DNA from 2 places in the Vibrio sp. 2130-1 genome. Region 1 is predicted to be linked to the other one. Evidence: riboswitches for the same ligand, from Rfam matches in the RefSeq annotation. Region 1 holds a riboswitch; the other holds the start of a gene.

Evidence for each region. Region 1 has a riboswitch for cyclic di-GMP ahead of gbpA (N-acetylglucosamine-binding protein GbpA). Riboswitches for the same ligand answer to the same signal wherever they lie in the genome.
Region 2: another riboswitch for cyclic di-GMP. It lies ahead of R7Q09_RS03000 (TfoX/Sxy family DNA transformation protein); the one in region 1 lies ahead of gbpA (N-acetylglucosamine-binding protein GbpA).

Annotation. Positions count from the first base shown of each region.
Region 1 covers NZ_JAWOUT010000007.1:83,185-86,604, reverse strand. The annotation lists gene R7Q09_RS12440 (cryptochrome/deoxyribodipyrimidine photo-lyase family protein) at 1-923, shown strand, start outside; gene R7Q09_RS12435 (fasciclin domain-containing protein) at 1,004-1,504, shown strand; cyclic di-GMP riboswitch class I at 1,777-1,877, shown strand; gene gbpA (N-acetylglucosamine-binding protein GbpA) at 1,976-3,420, shown strand, end outside.
Region 2 covers NZ_JAWOUT010000002.1:94,097-97,516, forward strand. The annotation lists gene R7Q09_RS02985 (alpha/beta fold hydrolase) at 1-184, shown strand, start outside; gene R7Q09_RS02990 (DUF2007 domain-containing protein) at 216-536, opposite strand; gene R7Q09_RS02995 (TVP38/TMEM64 family protein) at 557-1,243, opposite strand; gene R7Q09_RS03000 (TfoX/Sxy family DNA transformation protein) at 1,358-1,948, opposite strand; cyclic di-GMP riboswitch class I at 2,065-2,154, opposite strand; gene purR (HTH-type transcriptional repressor PurR) at 2,442-3,420, opposite strand, start outside.

The DNA of each region.
Region 1 (3,420 bases):
GCAAAGGAATGCAAACGGGAGGAAGCCGGCTCGCTTGGAAAACACTAGAGGACTTTTTTCATCGTCGAGGTCGTGATTACTATCGAAGCATTTCTAGTCCCACAGCCTCACGCACAGCCTGTACTCGACTTTCTCCATACCTCGCTTGGGGTAACATATCCTTGCGTGAAGTTTATCAATACCTTTTGAAACACTGGCAAGTCGCTGGATTTCGTCGCAGCTTAATTGCATTGTCTTCACGGCTTCATTGGCACTGTCACTTCATCCAAAAATTCGAATCGGAATACGACATGGAGTTTTACTGCGTTAATCGGGCTTACGAACCATTGATTAGACAAAGTAGTACTTTCGATGAAGAAAAGTTAGCAGCATGGAAATCCGGGCATACTGGCGTACCTTTGATTGATGCCTGCATGCGCTGTTTGCACCACACTGGTTACATTAACTTTCGCATGCGTGCCATGCTGGTTAGCTTTCTTACTCACCACATGAACATGGATTGGCGAGTAGGTGTAACGCATTTAGCGCAACTATTTCTCGACTTTGAGCCTGGAATTCATTACCCACAATTCCAAATGCAAGCAGGAGTAACCGGGACTAACACAATCCGTATTTATAATCCGATCAAGCAAGCCCAAGAACATGATCCTAACGGTACGTTCATCTACAAGTGGGTGCCTGAGTTACAAATGGTTCCTCCCCCTCTTTTATTCGAGCCCTGGACAATGACCCAGATGGAAGCTGTCATGTATCAATTGCAGCCAGATAGCCGTTACCTTGCACCTATTATCGCACCAGACAACGCAGCTAAGGCAGCAAGAGAGCGCTTATGGACGTGGCGGAAACGAGCTGATGTGAAACAAGAAGGCAGACGAATTCTTGCGCGACATGTTAGACCCTCAAAAGAAAGTAGGACGCGATGATCATCTTTCAATCACGATGCGTACAAATGCAAACACACTCCAGGGAATCCGTTGTACCCTCAACTAGTAAGGAACACATTATGTTCAAACGTATCTTAGTTATCGCGGCGACACTGATGGCGACATTATTTTTTATGCTTCCCGTTCAGGCTCATGAGCATGGCATGATGAAAGCCGATATTGTCGACGTTGCCGCTGAAAATGGCTCTTTCAATACGCTTGTTGCTGCGGTGAAAGCAGCGGGCCTGGTTGACACTCTCAAAGGGGAAGGCCCATTTACTGTTTTTGCACCAACGGATGACGCTTTTGCAAAACTGCCAGACGGCACAGTCGACATGCTCTTAATGCCGGAAAACAAAGACAAGTTAGTATCTGTTTTGACTTATCACGTCGTCCCAGGGAAAGTGATGGCTGCCGATGTTGTTAAGCTAGACAAAGCGACTACGGTTCAGGGGCAAGATGTCATGATTAAAACCATGGGCGATAAAGTCATGGTTAACGATGCAAATGTCATTGCAACCGATGTGAAAGCTAAAAACGGTGTCATTCACGTGATTGATACTGTCATCATGCCGAAATAACACCATTCAAAGGGCGGTACACTCCGCCCTTTAGACAGAACTTCTTCCACCCTTAGCACGATTCCTCTCCACTTATCCCCAACAAACCTCCACCCATTCACCATGACTATAAAAAAGATAAAAACAAAATTAAAATCAATACCTTGCAAGACGACACTGCACAATATTGACGAGGTTAAGATATCGTTATCTTTCAATTTGAGAACAGGATTCCATGTCAGTGACGTTTACTTTTCCACATGTAAATTCTTAAGCTAAATTTTGGCTGCTCAATCACATTTCGGCAAACCATTCGAAAGGGTGGGACGCAAAGCTTCCGGTCTGTCAGCATTTAAAAATCTAAAAGAATGCTCATGATAGCGGGGTTACCATGACGCAGTGTTACAGAAGTCCAATTTCTGTAGCGTTACTTTATGCTCAGCATGCGCCGGGGTGTGACACTAGTTTGTCAGCCATAACAGAGGACATGTGATGAAATCATTTCCAACCAAATCCGTACTCGCGTTAGCACTTGCAAGCATTAGCTCAGGTGCTGCGGCTCACGGTTATGTATCAGAAACCAATGGTGGTGTCGCTGCAAGTCGCTCGGCACTATGTAAGTATCCAACGCCAGATACTAACGAAAAAAATAATAACTGCGGTGCGATTCAATATGAACCGCAAAGCGTTGAAGGCCCTGATGGCTTTCCCGAAACAGGGCCTCGCGATGGTAAAATAGCGAGTGCCGAAACCGCTTTAGCAGCTGCCCTTGATGAGCAAACTGCCGACCGTTGGGTAAAACGCACTATTCAAGCAGGTACACAAACTTTTGAATGGACATTTACCGCTAACCACGTGACGCGCGACTGGAAATATTACATCACCAAGCCTGATTGGAACCCAAACGCTTCACTATCACGAGACTCTTTTGATCTAACTCCTTTCTGTGTCGTCAACGGCAATATGGTTCAACCCCCGAAACAGGTAAGCCATCAATGTAATGTGCCTACTCGCGAGGGATACCATGTCATCCTGGCAGTATGGGATGTTGGCGACACTGCAGCCTCATTTTATAACGTGATCGATGTGAAATTTGATGGTGACAGTCCCGTTATTCCAGATTGGAAGCAAGGCGGTCAAATTATTCCTACAATGGATTTAAATATTGGGGATTCGGTTTATACGCGCGTATTTGATCAAGCAGGTGAAAACATAGCGTATAGAACTGAACTAGAAATTACCGATGCAGCAATGGGCCAAGCGAAAAACTGGTCTTACGCACTCGCGACTAAGCTAAACCAAGAACAAGCAAAACTGCAAGCCGGGCAGTATGCAGAGGATAAATTCACTCCTGTTTATGGTACTAATCCGGTGTATCTGCAAGCAAATAGCGGCCTTGAGCGAGTAGAGATCGGCTATAACATTGAAACTCCTGTTCCAGAATACTCACTCACAGTAGATGGCTTAGCAGACGAATATATCATTGAGTCAACACCGACAACGTTGGATCTGACACTAACTGCTGAAGGCGACTTAAATGCAGAACTCACCGTTTACAATCACCATCGCGAACCACTTGCAAGTTGGGCAAACGAAATGAAAGACGGCTCGGTAGAAGCGATATCGCTCGCTTTAAGTAAATCGGAGCCGGGTCACCATATGCTCGTAACACGTATTAAGGATAAAGATGGCAACTTGGTGGATCAGCAAACGCTCGACTTTCACTTAAAAGAAGATCCAGTAACGCCACCACCATCTGGTGAGTACGATTTTGTCTTCCCTGAAGGACTATCTAGCTACACTGCGGGCACAAAAGTGCTTGCCAGCGACGGGGGCATTTATCAATGTAAACCTTTCCCATACTCTGGTTACTGTATGCAGTGGAAAGAAAGCGCAAACCATTACGAGCCTGGAATAGGTTCACACTGGGAGATGGC
Region 2 (3,420 bases), on a different contig from region 1:
TCTCTACTTAATGGGCGACAGGGATTACATGTTTATTAAACCTGTCAAAGAAATGGTTGCAGCACATAAGCTCAGCATTCTACGAGAAATCCCGAATTGTGGTCATGTATGCAATGTAGAGCGTCCAGAAGACTTCAATCAACACTCCATCGAGTTTATTAAACAGCAAGCTGTATGTGCTTAAAACTGAGTGCATCCACTGAATAGGAGAGCCGCTATAACTCTCCTAGTTGATATCCACATTGCCAACATGCACCAAATTGCCCTTCGTTTATTTCATGACATTTTGGGCATTGCCAATCTTGATACTCATGCCTATCGGATTGTTTTCGATATGCTTTTACTATTTCTTCAGCTTTCATCTTTTGTGCAGTGTCAAAAAGCCACACATAAGGATCGGTATCATCACCAAACGGCAGTTCTCCTTTTAAGCCGAAAATACCTTCTCCACGAACTTCACAGTAAATTTGTTCCACTTTAAGCAGCTCACATACAATGTGTGCTTCTGCTGGGTTTTTAGCGATAAATATTTTCATCAAAATACCCACTTCACCAATTACGAATTTTGCTGACTTGGTGTCGGCCTTACTTTATTCATAACCCATTTAGTGATGATTGGAAATAGTCCCAATAGCGCAAAAGACGCTAATACTGCGGGTGAAACAATGCCCGATAGGCTTTCAATTGTTGCTAATTGAGTACCTGCATTCAGATATACAGCTGTGCCTGGCAGCATACCTATTTGGCTAGTGAGATAAAATCTACCTACAGACATCGGCGTTAAGCCCATCAGTAAGTTGATTAGAAAGAAGGGGAATACAGGGATTAGACGCAAGGAAAATAGATAAAAAGCTCCGTCTTTTTCGACACCTTGATTAATTGCGTTGAGTTTATTTCCGAATTTGTTTTGTACCCAGTCACGCAATAAGTATCGGCTGCTCAAGAAGGCCAGTGTTGCCCCCATAGTGCTAGCGAAAGAAACCAGTAGCAAGCTTGTCCAAAAACCAAATAAGGCTGCACCAAGTAAGGTGACTACTGCCGCTCCTGGGATAGAAAAAGCGGTAATTGCAATGTAGGTAAAAAAGTAAATCGCAGCCGAGAATACAAAATTCTGATCGATGTATGTAGTTAGTGCTTCTTGTTGGGCTTTTGCATTCTCTAAGGTTAAATACTGGCCAAAGTTAATACCTAAAAAGACGATAGCCGCTAGTAGGATGAGACCTAAAATCAGTTTCTTATTCATAATTTTGATTCCAATTTGGGATATATGTAATAAGACAGTAGGAAAACCGAAAAAATTTCACAAAAAAACCGCAGATTAGACTGCGGTTTTACAAGATAGTTTTTAGGCCGACTTTTATTGGAGGCCGTTCATCAACTCATCTCGGCGAGCTTGAGGTACCACACTCCAATGAGTGCCGTTGATAGCACCTTCTAGTGCCCATAGCAACTCAATGTTGACGGTTGCAGAGTGCGTATCTCTTATCGCTTTATAGGCGTTAAGCGCACCTTCCTCTTCAAGCTTCTCTACGGATTCGATGCCGGCTTTTTTTAGCATGCGCTCGGTAGCCAGTCGTAAGTTAGGCAAATCTTTCAAACGGTTAGGCTTTGTACTTGCTTGCTGTTCTTTCTCAAGCTTTGCCTTTTTCAATGATTGATTCGCTACTTCGATTAAGCGTTCGCTTGATTCCCATAAATCGCTGGAAATAGCGTAGTACTTTGTAACGACTGGGAAGCCACGTTTTTTATAAACGTAAGGCTTTAGCCCTTGTTGCTCGAAGTCAGATGAAGTTTTTTGGTCTGCTCTGATATGAAGCTGATTGTTTACCACTAGTGCAAACATTGTTTCATCAGCGAATAGTCCGAAGCCACCAAACATTGAGCGCGACTTGATATTACCAAGTGCCTCAAATAGCTTCATAGAGTCTTTGAGTATCGGTTTATCCATGTTTTGTTATCTCGGTGTAATTAATATTACGCCACCAAAAGTCAGGTCCGAGAGAGTAGCAAACATGCGTAAAAACAATGTCATTACAGAGTAAAGTCATTGCTTACACACTTGCCATCGGTAACCCCGCTACCTTCCATATCGTAATATGGTTCAGGCCGGAGGCTTTGCGTCCCACTCTTTCGAATGGTTTGCCCTGTGCGTGACACAATGAGCATACTTCTTATATTGAATTAACATCACGGTTTAGCGTTAAAAGTGTGATTTTAGTTCAATAAAAATGATAGATTGAATGCTCTATTTTGCATATGGAAAGGTGCAAATTGGCCTTTGAAAAGGAGTTCTTAATATATATTACATTTATATAAAACAGGGAGTTAACGTTAGTCAATTGTTATTAGAGCGGGGTGAAGTATTAGAGATTGCTTAATTTTTCCAAAAAAATAAGCGCCCCTGTAGAGCGCTTATTTAACACGGTTAAATACAGTGAAATTTAGTTCATTTTTTTCACAGTATTTCGAATTACAAGCTCAGGTTGCATTTCGAAAATTCGTTTTTCGTGTTCTTTATCTTTGATACGCTCAAGTAGAATTTCGAATGCATTTTTACCAACACGACGTTTAGGCTGGTGGATAGTCGTTAGCGGTGGAGAGAAGTATTCTGCAAGCTCGATGTTGTCGTAGCCGATCACTGAAATATCTTCAGGAATTTTGATCCCGTTTTGTTGCAAGCGGCTCATTACGCCTAGAGCCATTGTGTCGTTAAAACAGAATACCGCCGTCGGGCGCTTGTCCATTGCGGTAATTTTATCTGCAACTAATACGGCCGTATCACATTCAAAGTTACCTTCAAGGATCCAGTCTTCATTTACAGCTAGGTTCGCTTCGCTCATTGCGCGACGGAAACCTGCAATGCGCTCTTGGCAAGCAAGCTTTTCAAAATGACCGCTTAGACAAGCGATATCCGTATGACCATTGTCAATCAGATGTTTGGTTGCAATGTAGCCACCTTCTTCTGAGTTATCCATGATCTTGTCTGCTTGTGAGCTCTCTGGGCCCCAATCCATGACCACTTTAGGAATGTCCGCATGACGGTCAAGCATCTCTTTTAGTTCTTCGGTTAAGTCAGAACACATCACTAGGATGCCATCAACGCGCTTTTCAGCCAGCATACGAATGTAATCGCGTTGTTTTTCGTAAATCCCGCCTGTGTTACATAAAATCAGAGTATAGCCTTGGCGGTAACAGTAGCTCTCAACGCCATCAATCACTTCTGAGAAAAATAGGTTAGTTGATTGAGTTACTAACATGCCAATCGTACGAGTTGAGTTGCATTTTAGGCTGCGTGCAACGGCACTTGGCGCGTAATTCAGCTCGTCAACGGCTTTCATTACTTTTTCTTGCGTTGCTTCTGCAACGAAACGCGTTTTATTGATAACGTGCGAAACTGTCGTAGTGGAAACGCCGGCTAAG